Regions from separate parts of the Leisingera sp. CC-HEC093 genome, predicted to be linked through region 1. Evidence: riboswitches for the same ligand, from Rfam matches in the RefSeq annotation. Region 1 holds a riboswitch; each other region holds the start of a gene.
What was found. A riboswitch is a leader RNA that binds a small molecule or an ion and turns the genes downstream of it on or off. The one in region 1 is predicted to bind cobalamin.

Region 1 (4,537 bases):
AACGCTATGGCCACAAGGCCCGCGATCATCTCGTCTCTAGTGCCGGCATGATGGGCCACTGCCATCGGGGTGACGCCAAGCGCCTCTGCCAGTGCCTTGAAGGTCAGAGCCTTGCTGCCGCCCTGGTCGAGCAGGTGCAGGGCCTTTTTCAGCACATCGCCCTTACTGAGGGTGCGGCTGCCCTTGGGTGGGCGTCCCATGCGCGGGGGCATTGGTCAGACCACCTGGAAGGTGGTTTGAACCATACCGGCAGGAAGGATGCGGGAGCTTGCCACCTTGAGGTCGATGTCCCGGTCCACGCTGCCGAACAGGGGGATGCCGCTGCCGATCAGGATCGGAACCGTTGTGATGGTCAGGTCGGCGATCAGCCCCTGGCGCAGGAAAGACTGCACGAGACGGCCGCCGTCGATATAGGCGCGGGTCCAGCCCTGTTGTTGCAAGTCCTGCATGAGGTCTGCGGGCGCGGCGGTGCTGAGGCGCACCTTGTCCTTCAGGTGCTCGGGGATGTCCTGTTCGGTCATGCTGCGGCTGAGCACCACAACCGGCTTGGCGTAGGGCCATTGGCCGAACCCCAGCAAAGTGCGGAATGATCCCGTTCCCATGACCAGCCCGTCGATGCTGTCCATGAAGGCGGCAAAACCGCCATCGTCGTCCTTGGCTGCGGGCTGTTTGGATAGCCAGTCCAGCGAATGGTCCTGGCGGGCCACATAACCGTCGAGGCTGGTGGCAATAAATACGTGGCCGGTGGTCATCGGTGTCTCCTGTGCTTCGCTTAATTATACGATATACAGTTTATTGTGCACTGCGTTCCAAGAGGCCAGTGCCGGACTTGCGGCCTGCGAATCGATTCGCGGTGGCCGGCGGCGCGTAAGCGCATGAAAGATAAGCGCTTGCCGCAAACAGACTGGCGAATGCCGGTTTGAGATTCTGGACATCCCTGTCCCTTCGGGCGCAGCAAACATGCATGTCTTTTTCCGGTTTTTGCGGGTCGGATTTGTCTCCGCCCCATGGCCGGGATTAGGGCAATTTGCGCCTCAGCAAGGTGCCGCCTTTTGGGGCGGAGAATTGGGAAGCTGGTGAAACTCCGGCACTGACCCCGCAACGGTGACCCCGGGCAAGGCATGGCAAAAACCACTGAGGGAAATCCTTCGGGAAGGTGCCAGGCCCCGCCGCCTAACGGCCCCGGGACAGTCCGGAAACCAGCCTTGCCAGGAAAACGTCAACCGCGGGCGGCGGCGGGGCGGTTGCAGGCGCGTGGCCTGCAGTCTCTCCAGTCCTGCCTGCACCCAAGCCAACACGCCGCGGGGTTGCGGCAAAGGAGAGAAGCAGATGCTTCACGACAGCGAAATTCTGGCCAAGCTGGTGGCCCGGCAGAAAAACTATTCCCTGGAGCAGGCGTTTTATACCGATCCGGGCGTGCTGGATCTGGACATGCGCCAGATTTTCTACCGCGAGTGGCTGTTTGCCATTCCCGCCTGCGAAGTGCCGAAACCGGGCAATTACGTGACCCATCAGGTGGGGTCCTACAACGTCATCATCGTGCGCGGCACCGATGGCGAAGTGCGTGCCTTCCACAACGCCTGCCGCCACCGCGGTTCGGTTGTGTGCAAGGCCAAGAAGGGCAATTCGCCCAAGCTGGTCTGCCCCTACCACCAGTGGACCTATGAGCTGGACGGCTCGCTGTTGTGGGCACGTGACATGGGGCCGGATTTCGATGCCTCCAAGCACGGGCTGAAGCCGGTGCATTGCCGCGATCTGGCCGGTCTGATCTATATCTGTCTGGCCGATGAGGCACCGGATTTCGATGCCTTTGCCGATGTGGCCCGCCCCTATCTGGAGCCGCATGACCTGGGCAACGCCAAGATCGCCTATGAAAGCTCGATCATCGAGAACGGCAACTGGAAGCTGGTCTGGGAGAACAACCGCGAGTGCTATCACTGCGGCGGCAACCACCCGTCGCTGTGCCGGACTTTCCCGGAAGACCCCTCGGTCACTGGTATCGAAGGCGGTGAGACCCCGGCTCATCTGCAGAAGCATTTCGACCGGATCGAAGCGGCGGGCATTCCGTCGGCCTTCACCATCGACGGGCGCGGCCAGCACCGTCTGGCGCGGATGCCGCTGAACGAGGGCGCGGAAAGCTATACCATGGATGGCAAAGCGGCCGTTGCCAAACAGCTGGGCCGGGTGCCGTTCGCCGATGCGGGCACGCTGCTGAAATTCCATTACCCGACAACCTGGAACCACTTCCTGCCGGATCATTCGCTGGTGTTCCTTGTGACCCCGATCAGCCCGACCGAGACCGAAGTCACCACCAAGTGGCTGGTGCACAAGGATGCGGTTGAGGGTCAGGATTATGACATCAAGCGTCTGACCGAGGTCTGGATGGCCACCAATGACGAGGACCGCATCGTGGTGGAGGACAACCAGCGCGGCATCAACTCGCCCGCTTATGAACCCGGCCCCTATTCGGAAGTGCAGGAGAGCGGCGTAATCCAGTTCTCCAACTGGTATGCTGAGCACCTGACCCGCGCGCTGACCGGCCGCCATCTGATCGCGGCGGAGTAGTGCTATGGGACTGCAGGCCAATTTCGAAACGCTGGACGAGACCCTGGCGTGGAAGGACGACGAGATGCTGGAATGCGTCTCTGTCGTGCCGGAAGCACCGAATACCGCCACCTTCAGCTTCCGCGCGCCGTCCGGCGCGTGGTTCAAGTACCAGCCGGGCCAGTTCCTGACACTGGAGCTGCCGGTGCCCGGCGAAACCGTCTGGCGCACTTACACCATCAGCTCCTCGCCGTCGCGGCCGCTGTCGATCTCCGTCACGGTGAAGGCGCAGGGAGACAGCATCGGCACCCGCTGGATGCTGGACCACCTGCGCCCGGGCAGGCATATCAGAGCGTCGGGCCCGGCGGGCGTGTTCACCCTGCCCAAGCGTCCGAATGGCAAGTTCCTGTTCATCTCCGCAGGCTCCGGCATCACGCCCAGCCTGTCGATGACCCAATACCTGTTCGACCGCGGCCAGTCGCCGGACGTCTGCTTTATCAACTGCGCCAAGCGGCCCAGCGAGATTATTGCCCGCCAGCAGCTGGAAAGCATGGCGTCGCGGGTGCCGGGGATCAAGCTGAACTTTGTGGTGGAAGAGGATGATCCCTATCAGGTCTGGACCGGCTACCGCGGGCAGCTGAACCAGATCATGCTGGGCCTGATTGCCGGTGATTACCTGGAGCGCGAGGTCTACTGCTGCGGCCCTGAGCCGTTCATGCAGGCAGTGCGCGACATGCTGAACGGCCTGGGCTTCGACATGGAGAACTACAATCAGGAAAGCTTTGGCGCGCCGGTGGAGACCGAGGCGGATGCGCCGGAGCTGGACGACGTGGTGCCGGAAGAGACCGCTGCCGCCGAGATCAGCTTTGCCGCGTCGGGCGTGACGTCCGCCTGCACCGAGACCGATACGGTGCTGGCGGTGGCCAAGGCTTCGGGCCTCAACATCCCGTCGGGCTGCACCTTTGGCATCTGCGGCACCTGCAAGGTCAAGAAGACCGCAGGCGATGTGCATATGGTCCACAACGGCGGCATTTCGGAAGAGGACATTGAGGCGGGGTATATCCTGGCCTGCTGTTCCAACCCGATTGGCCGGGTCGAAGTGGAAATCTGATCCTTGGGGGGGGCCTGTTCCGGGCCCTCCCTCCCGTCCTGCCGGTCCGGGCCTGCGGCAACAAAGTGATTGACGCCGCGGCCTTCCCTTGGTCAACACGGGGCCAAGCCCCATACCCCCCGTTGCGACACAGGACCACGAGACCATGACTGCCAGCAAACGCATTGCCCTTTCCAGCGACCACGCCGCCATTGAGCTGCGCAAGGCCGTTGCCGCCCATATCGAAGCACAGGGCTGGGAGGTGCAGGACATCGGCCCGCAGACCCCTGAGAGCACTCACTACCCCAAGCACGGCGCCGCCGCGGCAGAGCTGGTGGCCTCTGGCGAGTGCGCGCTGGGCATTGTCCTGTGCGGCACCGGTCAAGGCATCATGATGGCGGCAAACAAGGTGAAAGGCATCCGCTGCGGTGTCTGCGCCGACACGTTTTCTGCCAAGATGATCCGCGCCCACAATGACGCCAACATGCTGTCGATTGGCGCCCGCGTGGTGGGCGAAGGTCTGGCGCTGGAAATCGTGGATGCCTTCCTGGGCACCGGTTTCGAAGGCGGCCGCCACGGCACCCGCGTCGATATGATCAAGGCGCTGGAAGACTGATACGTGCGGATCCGGCTGTGCCGGGGGCAAGCCCCCGGTCAGTCAGCGAACAAGTAACTGGTCCCGGCAATCTGCCGGGCCTGTTCCGGTGACAGGCCCAGAAAACCGCTGAGCTGGCCGGCGTTGTCCTCCGGGCTGCTGCTTTCGCGCATAATGCAGAGCTGGTTGAACCCGGCGTCCCGGATGCGGTCTGTCTCATGGTGGATATCATTGCGGATGGCAGGCAGCAGCCGTTCCAGCGCCAATTGCGGCGTGCGCTCCCCTGCCAGTCCGACCCGGTGCGCGTG
Region 2 (4,537 bases), 1.7 Mb from region 1:
GATGATGACGGTCTTTGCCGGAGAGCACCCGGTCCTGAAGCCCGCGCGCGAAGGGGCAATTGCGCAGTTTTTGATCAAGAACTGGCTTGCGGACACGCTGGACTAAGGCGCATATGGTCAGCGAAAGGCGCAGCAGCCCGGCAACGCACCGGCACGGCAAGTGAGGCAGGCAAAGATGGAATTTCAGAGCAGCGAAGATATCGAGGCCCCGATTGCCGAGGTGTTCCGGGCGATCTCCGATTTCGGCGCGCTGGAACGCTCCGCCCTGCGGCGCGGCATCGAATTGCAGCGCACCGGCGACGCTGCCGATCCCGCGGGCGGGCTGGCTTGGGATCTGTCCTTCAGCTTTCGCGGCAAACAGCGCAGTATCGCGCTGACGCTGGCCGCTTACACGCCGGACACCGGAATGATCCTGGCCGGCAGCGGCAGCGGGCTTGACGGGCAGATGGCGGTCGACTTGCTGGCGCTGTCGCCGCAGCGCACCCGGATGACGGTGCAGCTGAAACTTGCCCCGACCAGCCTGACCGGGCGCCTGATGGTGCAATCGCTGAAACTGGCGCGCAGCAATCTGAACCGCCGCTTCAGGCTGCGCCTGGCTGATTACGCCCGCATCACCGAAGAACGGCTGAGCCGCCCCGCCTGAAACGCACCTTCCGGCCGCGGCTAGGCCTGCGGCACCAGCCGCGGCCACACCGCGGCATTGGCACGGGCAAAGGCACCCAGATGGCCGATCTTCCGCAGGCCCGTTTGTTTCGGATCCAGCACCACCCGCTGCTGCGGAACATTTCCATAGACATCGCCCAGCCGCCACACCGCTGCGGGCGGCACCACGTCGTCATCCGCCATTGCAAAGAGGTCTACCGGGATGCCGGTCTCTGCCCAGCGCGGCTGCGGCAGGCCGCGACCGGTTTCCTGCAGGTAGCTGCCCGGCACGGTGCACCAGCGCCGCCACTGCCAGTAGACACCCGCCGGCAAGTCGGCCCCGAACCCCACCGCGCGCCCGGGCAGATAGCCCAAAGCACGAACCAGCGCCGGCACATGGCCGAACCAGAAGGCCAGCGCCAGCGCGCGGTAGGACCAGGGATGATCGTGGTGATGCACCAAGCCGCCCGCAACCACGATCATGCGGGCGACGTCCGTCAGGCCATCCTGCAGGGGCATCAGCATTGCCCCCAGCGAATGGCCAATCACCTGCAGCGGCAGGCCCGCATAGCGCCGCTGCATTTCTTTCCGCGCGGCCGGCTGATCCGCCAGCGCCCAGTCGGCCATCAAGGCCTTTGACCGGCGCGGGTGCATACGCGCCGAATCCCCGAAATCCCGATAGTCATAGGTCAGGCAGGCCATTTGCCGCTCTGCCGCCAGCCAGCGTGCGAAATGCCGGTAATAGCCCTGCGGCACCCCGGTTGCGCCATTCAGCACCACTGCTGCCCTGGCAGGCCCTGCCGGATGGTACAGCCGCCCGGCCAGCTCTGCATCGCCGGCAGCAAAGCGCAGCTCTTGCACCCGGATATCCGCGGTGTGTCCTGCATGGCTGTCGAGCATGGCACCCTCCTAGACCGATTGGTCTATTCCACCTCTGGACCAATCGGTCTAATACTGTCAACCTGTCGCCATGACTGACGTGACGACACCCCAGCCCAGCCCGGACAGCCCTGCCCCGACCCGCGAGCGGCTGCTGCGCGCGGCAGCCGGCCTGTTCCGCAACAAGGGCTACAGCGGCACCGGGCTGGCGGAACTGCTGGCCGCGGCGGAGGCGCCCAAAGGCTCGCTCTATCACCATTTCCCGAACGGAAAATCCGACCTGGCCCTGGCCGCGGCAGAGTGGGCCTCGGAACAGATGCTGGAGCTGCTTGCCGTCTCCTTCAGCCCCGCGCCCAGCTTCCACGAAGGTGCCAAGACGGTCTGCTTCAAGCTGGCAAAACTGTTCGACAAGCAAGGCAAGTGGAGTGGCTGCCCGGTCTCTGCCACCCTGTTCGAAGGGCCGGAGAACGAGAGTTTTCACCAGCACGCCGCCCGGCTGTTCGAAGGCTGGATCACTGAGACCGCGGCCCACGCCCAGCGCCTGGGCCTGCCCGAACACGAGGCCCGCGCGGCCGCCGAGAATTTCTATATCCTTTTGCAGGGCGGCTGGCAGCTGGCCCGGGTGCGGCGCGATTCAGATGTGATCCGGGGCTTGCACCTGCAGTTGCACGCGCCCGCGCCCGCGGCCTTGCAGGTGCAGAAAAACAATTGACGACTCGGGCACCCAGCCGCTACCGCTAGTGGCGATGGTTCCCGTGCTACAGAATCTTGTGTCCGGGATGAAAAGGGAACACGGTGCGGCCCGCGCAAGCTGGCCTAGTCCGAGACTGCCCCCGCAACTGTAAGCGGCGAGCGACCCCGATAGAGCCACTGGCCCGAATGGGCCGGGAAGGATCGGGAAAGCGGCGACCCGCAAGTCAGGAGACCTGCCATCGAACGTGAAACTCGAACCCGGGCGGGGTGTCCGGACAGGGTCTGATGGCACCGCGGGATTCTCCCGCATATCATCCGAACTCCTGTCCCCAAAACCCCCGCACCACGCGCGGAGGGCGCAAACATGATGTGGACGGACAAGACGCATTTCTATGCGGCAACGGATTGCAAATACCTGGGGCGGCCCTGCCCCGCGGCAGAGCGGATGATCGCCAAGCTGGCCGAGGCGATGACCAAGGCCAAACCGCTGACCCAGGGAGATTTCGAAATCACCGGCACCACCGCGCTGGACGGCTGCCCGCGCAGCTGCCCGGCGCAATTCGCAGCCAGCCATGACCGCATCCGGCTGTTCTGCGGCGTGGGGGAAGAGGCGCCGCGTGACGGGCTGGACCGGTTTGCCGATGCGATCCTCAGCCGCGGCGGCACCGGCTTTGCCGCCTCAAGCCTGGACGCCCGCCCCTGCGCGTTGATGGAAGCGCTGCCGAAAACGGAAGAGGCGCAGAAGGCCGAGCAGATGCTGGCACTGTGATCTGACATCAGCCGTTCCGGGCACGCCTGGAGGGCAGCGCCCGCCCCTTGGGGGCGGGACAGGCGCTGACCGGCCTCCCGGCCGGGCGGTCTGATATCTAGTCTCTGATGCTTCTCTGGCGGCCGCCCTGCTGCGAACAGGCCCAGTCCAGCTGGTCCTCAGTCTCCACCGCGCAGGGGCGCACCGACCGCAGCCGCGCCAGCGCCTCTGCCGGATCCTCGCCGCATTCAATCATCAGCCGCAGCACCGCCATGCCGGACCGCCCGCAGCCGCCCCGGCAATGCACCAGCACCCGGCCGCCGCCCGCCAGCGCCTGCCGCGCCGATTTGCTGGCGGCCGCCCATTTCGCGTTCACCGCCGGCGGCGGCACCTGAAAGTCCGGCACCGGCAGATGCAGCCAGCGGCAGGCCATGCTTTGGAGATCGACGCCCAGCCGCGGCGCCCCGGCGGCCACATGTTCGGCCTCCGTGGTCATCGAAATCACCAGCCCCGGCTTCCATTGATAGATTTGGATCAGGTCGTTGCGGTAATCGCCCGCGCCGCCCGGCAGCCGGCACAGCGCCAGAATGCCGCCGCCTGCTGACAGCGCATGGATGGTCAGGCCGGCCTGCACCGCAGTCTCCTGCATGGCAGGCTTCGGAGTGTCTTCAGTCCGCATACCGCCTCCCTGGCCGCCGCGCTCCTGCACTTTCCCCGCATTTTCCCCTCCCCTCAGCCTAGCCGCTAACCGCGCAAAGCCAAAGCGCTTTTGCAGCACCGGGAATGCTGCCATCTGCGGTGGACGAACGGGCTGCGCTTCAATACCCTGCGCGCAACGCGGGACGCCCCGCACATCGAATCCGGCACGAGACATCATGAACGATACCCCCAGCGGCACCACCCAATCCCAATACCAGGTTCTGGCCCGCAAATACCGGCCCGAGACCTTTGCCGATCTGGTGGGCCAGGACGCCATGGTGCGGACGCTGAAAAACGCCTTTGCCGCCGACCGCATAGCCCAGGCCTTCATCATGACGGGCATCCGCGGCACCGGTAAGACCACCACCGCCCGGATCATCGCCAAGGGCATGAACTGCGTGGGCGAGGACGGCCAGGGCGGCCCCACCACCGACCCTTGCGGCAAATGCGAGCATTGCACGGCGATCATGGAAGGCCGCCATGTGGACGTGATGGAAATGGACGCGGCCTCGCGCACCGGTGTCAATGACATCCGCGAAATCATCGACTCGGTACAGTACCGCGCCGCCTCGGCCCGCTACAAGATCTACATCATCGACGAGGTCCACATGCTGTCGACCAGCGCGTTCAACGCGCTGCTGAAGACGCTGGAGGAGCCGCCCGCGCATGTGAAGTTCATCTTCGCCACCACCGAGATCCGCAAGGTGCCGGTGACGGTGCTGTCGCGCTGCCAGCGCTTTGATTTGCGCCGGATCGAGCCGGAGGTGATGATCGCCCTCCTCCGCAAGATCGCCACTGCCGAAAATGCCGAAATCGCCGAGGACGCGCTGGCGCTCATCACCCGTGCTGCAGAAGGCTCCGCCCGCGATGCGACCT
Region 3 (4,537 bases), 370 kb from region 1:
AATTTGCCCCTCGCCCCGAAGGCGGATATGCCCATCGCTGCGCCGTCCGTTGGCTTTGGATCGACCGCGAAGGGGTTCCTGGCGGCGAAATTTACTCCCGTCGTTTCTCGATGAAATCGATCTACCTGCTCTATGGTGCAGAACTGAACGTGCCGGCCCTCGAACGCTACATGAACAGCCAACAAAATGAGGGTTCGTCGGAACCTGAGTCGTTCGTACTAATCATCGACGAGATCAACCGCGCGAACATTTCCAAGGTTTTCGGCGAGCTGATCACGCTCTTGGAAACAGACAAGCGGCTTGGACGGCCGAACCAGCTCAAGGTGCGCCTGCCCTATTCTGGGGACGAATTCGGTGTTCCGTCAAACCTGCATATCGTCGGCACGATGAACAGGGCAGACCGCTCCATCGCCCTGCTTAACACGGTACTTTCGCTGCCCAAGCGATTCCGAGTGCGTGACCTCATCGACGTCAGTGATGCTGATCGCTTTGGCCTTGCCGAAATTGATTGGGGTTTCGGGGTAGAGGTCTTCGACCATGCTCAGGGATGTATTGCTGTCGCACTTCGAAAGGCCGGAGACCAAATACTTGCCCCCTGGCCAAGCAACCGCAATGAACCCACTCAGCGCCACCGTTCCGATCCAGGCAAACAAAGGGCCCCCACCCAGGCCTGTCCGCTTTGAGCGCAGGAAGATGTAAGCTGGCAAAAACAGGAAAACCCAAAGCAGCAGGCCGTTGACAGCCTCCTTGCGGGCGAGCAAACAGAAGGAGAAACGCTTGACACAGAAAATCCGCTTTGCCATTCAGCAGCAGTGACCGGTTCCGCGAGTGTTTCAATGCGCAGCGGAAGAAATAGGGAACACGGTGCGGCGTACCCAAAAGGGACCAAATCCGTGACTGCCCCCGCAACTGTGAGCGGTGAGTGACGCTGAAAACGCCACTGGGACACCCCCGGGAAGGCCAGCCGAACCAGGACCCGCGAGTCAGGAGACCTGCCGGACACAAGGGCTGAGGAACCGCTTGCGGTGTTTCAACTCTTTTCCACCGGACGCCGGGGTGCGCGTCTGGCGCGTGTGCCGTTCAGGCTATCCCGTGCCATTACTCCCCGTTGTTCATTCCTGATTGCAGGTGAGCCTGCATCGTCGAATGAGGACGATATGAAACTGAACTATCTGGCCGCAGCTCTGGCCGTTTCCCTGCCGGCCGCCGCGTCGGCGCACTTCCAGCTGAACTACACCGAGAAAGCGCTGATTGAGAAGCCCGGCGATGTGCCGATTGGCCTGGTGTTCTGGCACCCGATGGCAAATGGTCATGCGATGGACATGGGCAAGCCGGAAGAATTCTTCATGGTTCACAAGGGCGAGAAGACCGATCTGACGGACCGCCTGGAGCCCGCAACCTTCAAAGGCGCTGAGAACGAAGCTTCGGCCTATAAGGCGTCCGTTCCGGTCAAACGCTCCGGCGACTATGTCGTCGTGACTGTGCCTTCGCCGTACTACGAGGAAAGCGAAGATATCTACATCCAGCAAATCTCCAAGGTCGTGCTGAACCGCAACACACTGCCCACCGATTGGGATCAGCCCGTTGGCCTGGCCACCGAGATCCTGCCGTTGAACAAGCCCTACAACGTCATCGTCGGCTCCACCTTCTCCGGCCAGGTTCTGGCAGATGGCAAGCCGGTTCCCGGTGCCGAGATTGAAATCGAGTTCATGGCGGCGGAGCCCGATCTCGAGAAATTCTCCACCACCAGCCCAACCGTGGGCGAGATGCCTGGCGGTGCGATTGTGGCCATCGCTGACCAGAACGGCGTGTTCTCCTTCGGCATTCCGAAAGCAGGCTACTGGGGTTTTGCCGCTCTGGGGTCCGGCCCGGTGACCGAGCACGACGGCAAGGAACTCAGCCAGGATGCCGTGCTTTGGATTCACGCTGCAGAGCTGAAGTGAAAGTAGACCGATGCATATCGTAGACGGCGCACTGTCAAACCCGGTTGTGATCGGCGGCGCGGTTGCCGCCGCCGGCGGTATTGCCATGGGTCTGCGCAACCTGCCGTTGGAGCGTATTCCGGCGGCGGGGGTTCTTTCGGCCAGTTTCTTTGTGGCCTCGCTGATCCATGTCCCGATCGGGCCCAGCTCGGTTCACCTGATTCTGAACGGGCTGGCGGGGCTGGTGCTGGGATGGGCTGCCTTCCCGGCGCTGTTTGTCGGGCTGCTGCTGCAGGCGGTCTTCTTTGGCTTCGGCGGGCTGACCGTTTTGGGTGTGAACGCGGTGAATATTGCTTTGCCTGCGGTTCTTGTCGGGTTGGCCTTCCGCCCGCTTGTGGCGCGCGGCTCGCCGCTGCAAGGAGCGATCTGGGGCGGTATCGGAGGCGGCGCTGCAATTGCGACCACAACATTGGCCGTTGCCGCTTCGCTAATGCTGTCCGGCGATGAGTTCCTTCTGGCTGCCAAGCTGGTGTTTTTCTCCCATATCCCAGTGATGGTAATCGAAGCGCTGTTGTCCGGCGCGGCCATTTTCCTGGCCCGGCGGGTGAAACCTGAGCTGTTCATTGACACAAAGGGAAGCCTGGCATGATCCGGTCCTGTATTCTGATCCTTGCGCTTCTTGCTCCGCTGCCGGCGCTGGCCCACAATGTGATTTCCTCCGTGTTCCCGTCTGGTACAGACATTGAAGGCGAAGTTGGGTTCTCCAACGGGGAAATGGCTGTGGATCTGCCGATCGTAGTTTTTGATGAAAACGGCAGCAAGCTGGGTGAGACCGTAACCGACGCTGACGGATTCTTTCTGTTCACACCGTCAGAGCCTGTGAAACATATTTTCCGCGGTGATCTGGGTGCAGGCCACGTCGCCGAAGTGGTCATGGAAGCAGCGGATGTCGCGCGGATCCTTGGGCAAAGCCCCGGCGAGGCAGCAGCCGCGACGGGGACTGCACCGGCCTTTCCGGCAGGCACTGCGGGTATTTCTGATCAAACCCGCGCGGAACTTGCTACCATGATGCGAAATGAACTGCGTCCGCTCCGGCAGGAGCTGTCAGCGTTTAAGAACAAGTCGGACTTTCAGTCTGTCCTTGGCGGCATCGGGTATATCTGCGGCCTTTTCGGGTTGGGTTTTTACATCGCCGCGCGGCGCAGGATCGGCGGCAGCGCATGACCTATGTCCTGACTGGCGATGAAAAACCGTTCAGCGGGTTCGGCGCATTCCGCACCAAGGTTACCACGCTGGATCCGCGTATGCGCATCGTGATGACCGCGGTCTATGCCGTAGTGGTGGTTTCCCTCAGCAATCTGTGGGTTCTGACGGGCGCGCTTGGCCTGTCGGCGTGGCTTTTGGCTTTCTCCGGCCTGCCGCCCCGTAAGACTCTGAAACGGATGGCGATGATGGACAGCTTCATCATCTTCATGCTGGTGCTGCTGCCGTTTACAATACCCGGCACTCCAGTCTTCTCCGTCTGGGGGTTGGAGGCGAGCTGGGAAGGCCTTCGGCGCGCGGCCGAGATCGCCCTGACTGCAAATGCTGTCATTCTTGCGGTCATGACGCTGGTCGGGTCCATGGAACCGGTGACGATGGGGCACGCACTGTTTGCCCTCAAGACGCCGGAACGGCTGGTGCATCTGATGATGTTCACTATCCGGTACATCGACGTCTTGCGTGAGGAATACCAGCGCCTGAGCACTTCGATGAAGCTGCGCGGTTTCCGTCCCGGCACCAACTGGCATACCTACCGCAGCTACGGCTATCTGGTTGGCATGATGCTAGTGCGCGCCATTGAACGGTCGGAACGCATTCTGGCGGCGATGAAATGCCGGGGGTTCTCTGGCCGCATCATCCTGCTGGAAGACTTCCGCTTAGGCAGGGCCGACCTGCTGTTTGCCGCGGCCCTTACCGCCGCCCTTGCCGCCCTGATCTGGGCTGAGGCCATCTATGCAGCTTCTTGACCTGAACAACATCCACTTTGCCTATCCAGGGCTTGAGCCAGTGCTTGAAGGGGCGTCGATGCAGCTCAACGCGGGAGAACGTTTGTCGATCGTCGGCCCCAACGGCGCCGGGAAATCGACGCTTCTGAAAATCATCATGGGGTTACTTGCCCCCACCAGCGGCACCGTCACCGCCTTTGGTCAGCTCTGCACCGAGGAAGCGGACTTTCACGAGGTGCGCCGTCGCATCGGCTTTGTCTTTCAGGATGCCGACGATCAGCTCTTTTGTCCGACAGTTGCCGAGGACGTGGCTTTCGGACCTCTCAACCTTGGAAAGACGAAACAGGAGGCCCTCGCCATTGTCGATAGCGTGCTGGACCGCCTGAGGCTGGCCCATCTGCGTGACCGGGTTACACACAAACTATCGGGCGGTGAGAAGCGGCTGGTTACGCTGGCCACGGTTCTGGCAATGGAACCGGAAGTGCTCATACTTGATGAGCCGACCAACGCGCTGGACCCTGAAAATTACGCACGTTTGGCGGAGATTTTGAAAGAGCTTGACCAGGCGGTTTTATTGGTCAGCCATGATCCTGAGTTCCGTGAACAGATTGCTCCGGCAGGGTATCA

Region 2: it holds a riboswitch for cobalamin, as region 1 does, so the genes downstream of both, AC5STB_RS02395 (hypothetical protein) here and AC5STB_RS10700 (aromatic ring-hydroxylating oxygenase subunit alpha) in region 1, are expected to answer to the same signal.
Region 3: it holds a riboswitch for cobalamin, as region 1 does, so the genes downstream of both, AC5STB_RS08915 (DUF4198 domain-containing protein) here and AC5STB_RS10700 (aromatic ring-hydroxylating oxygenase subunit alpha) in region 1, are expected to answer to the same signal.

The regions. Positions count from the first base shown of each region.
Region 1 is NZ_JCAIJR010000001.1:2,222,947-2,227,483, forward strand. It holds gene AC5STB_RS10690 (TetR/AcrR family transcriptional regulator) at 1-200, opposite strand, end outside; gene AC5STB_RS10695 (dihydrofolate reductase family protein) at 216-752, opposite strand; cobalamin riboswitch at 1,024-1,222, shown strand; gene AC5STB_RS10700 (aromatic ring-hydroxylating oxygenase subunit alpha) at 1,330-2,565, shown strand; gene AC5STB_RS10705 (FAD-binding oxidoreductase) at 2,570-3,655, shown strand; gene rpiB (ribose 5-phosphate isomerase B) at 3,801-4,250, shown strand; gene AC5STB_RS10715 (DUF5928 domain-containing protein) at 4,289-4,537, opposite strand, start outside.
Region 2 is NZ_JCAIJR010000001.1:491,221-495,757, forward strand. It holds gene nudC (NAD(+) diphosphatase) at 1-106, shown strand, start outside; gene AC5STB_RS02380 (SRPBCC family protein) at 176-643, shown strand; gene AC5STB_RS02385 (alpha/beta hydrolase family protein) at 664-1,542, opposite strand; gene AC5STB_RS02390 (TetR/AcrR family transcriptional regulator) at 1,613-2,233, shown strand; cobalamin riboswitch at 2,252-2,469, shown strand; gene AC5STB_RS02395 (hypothetical protein) at 2,579-2,983, shown strand; gene AC5STB_RS02400 (protein-tyrosine phosphatase family protein) at 3,081-3,641, opposite strand; gene AC5STB_RS02405 (DNA polymerase III subunit gamma/tau) at 3,838-4,537, shown strand, end outside.
Region 3 is NZ_JCAIJR010000001.1:1,848,031-1,852,567, forward strand. It holds gene AC5STB_RS08910 (DUF8426 domain-containing protein) at 1-683, shown strand, start outside; cobalamin riboswitch at 801-1,014, shown strand; gene AC5STB_RS08915 (DUF4198 domain-containing protein) at 1,158-1,943, shown strand; gene cbiM (cobalt transporter CbiM) at 1,954-2,571, shown strand; gene AC5STB_RS08925 (NikL family nickel/cobalt ECF transporter subunit) at 2,568-3,146, shown strand; gene cbiQ (cobalt ECF transporter T component CbiQ) at 3,143-3,931, shown strand; gene AC5STB_RS08935 (energy-coupling factor ABC transporter ATP-binding protein) at 3,918-4,537, shown strand, end outside.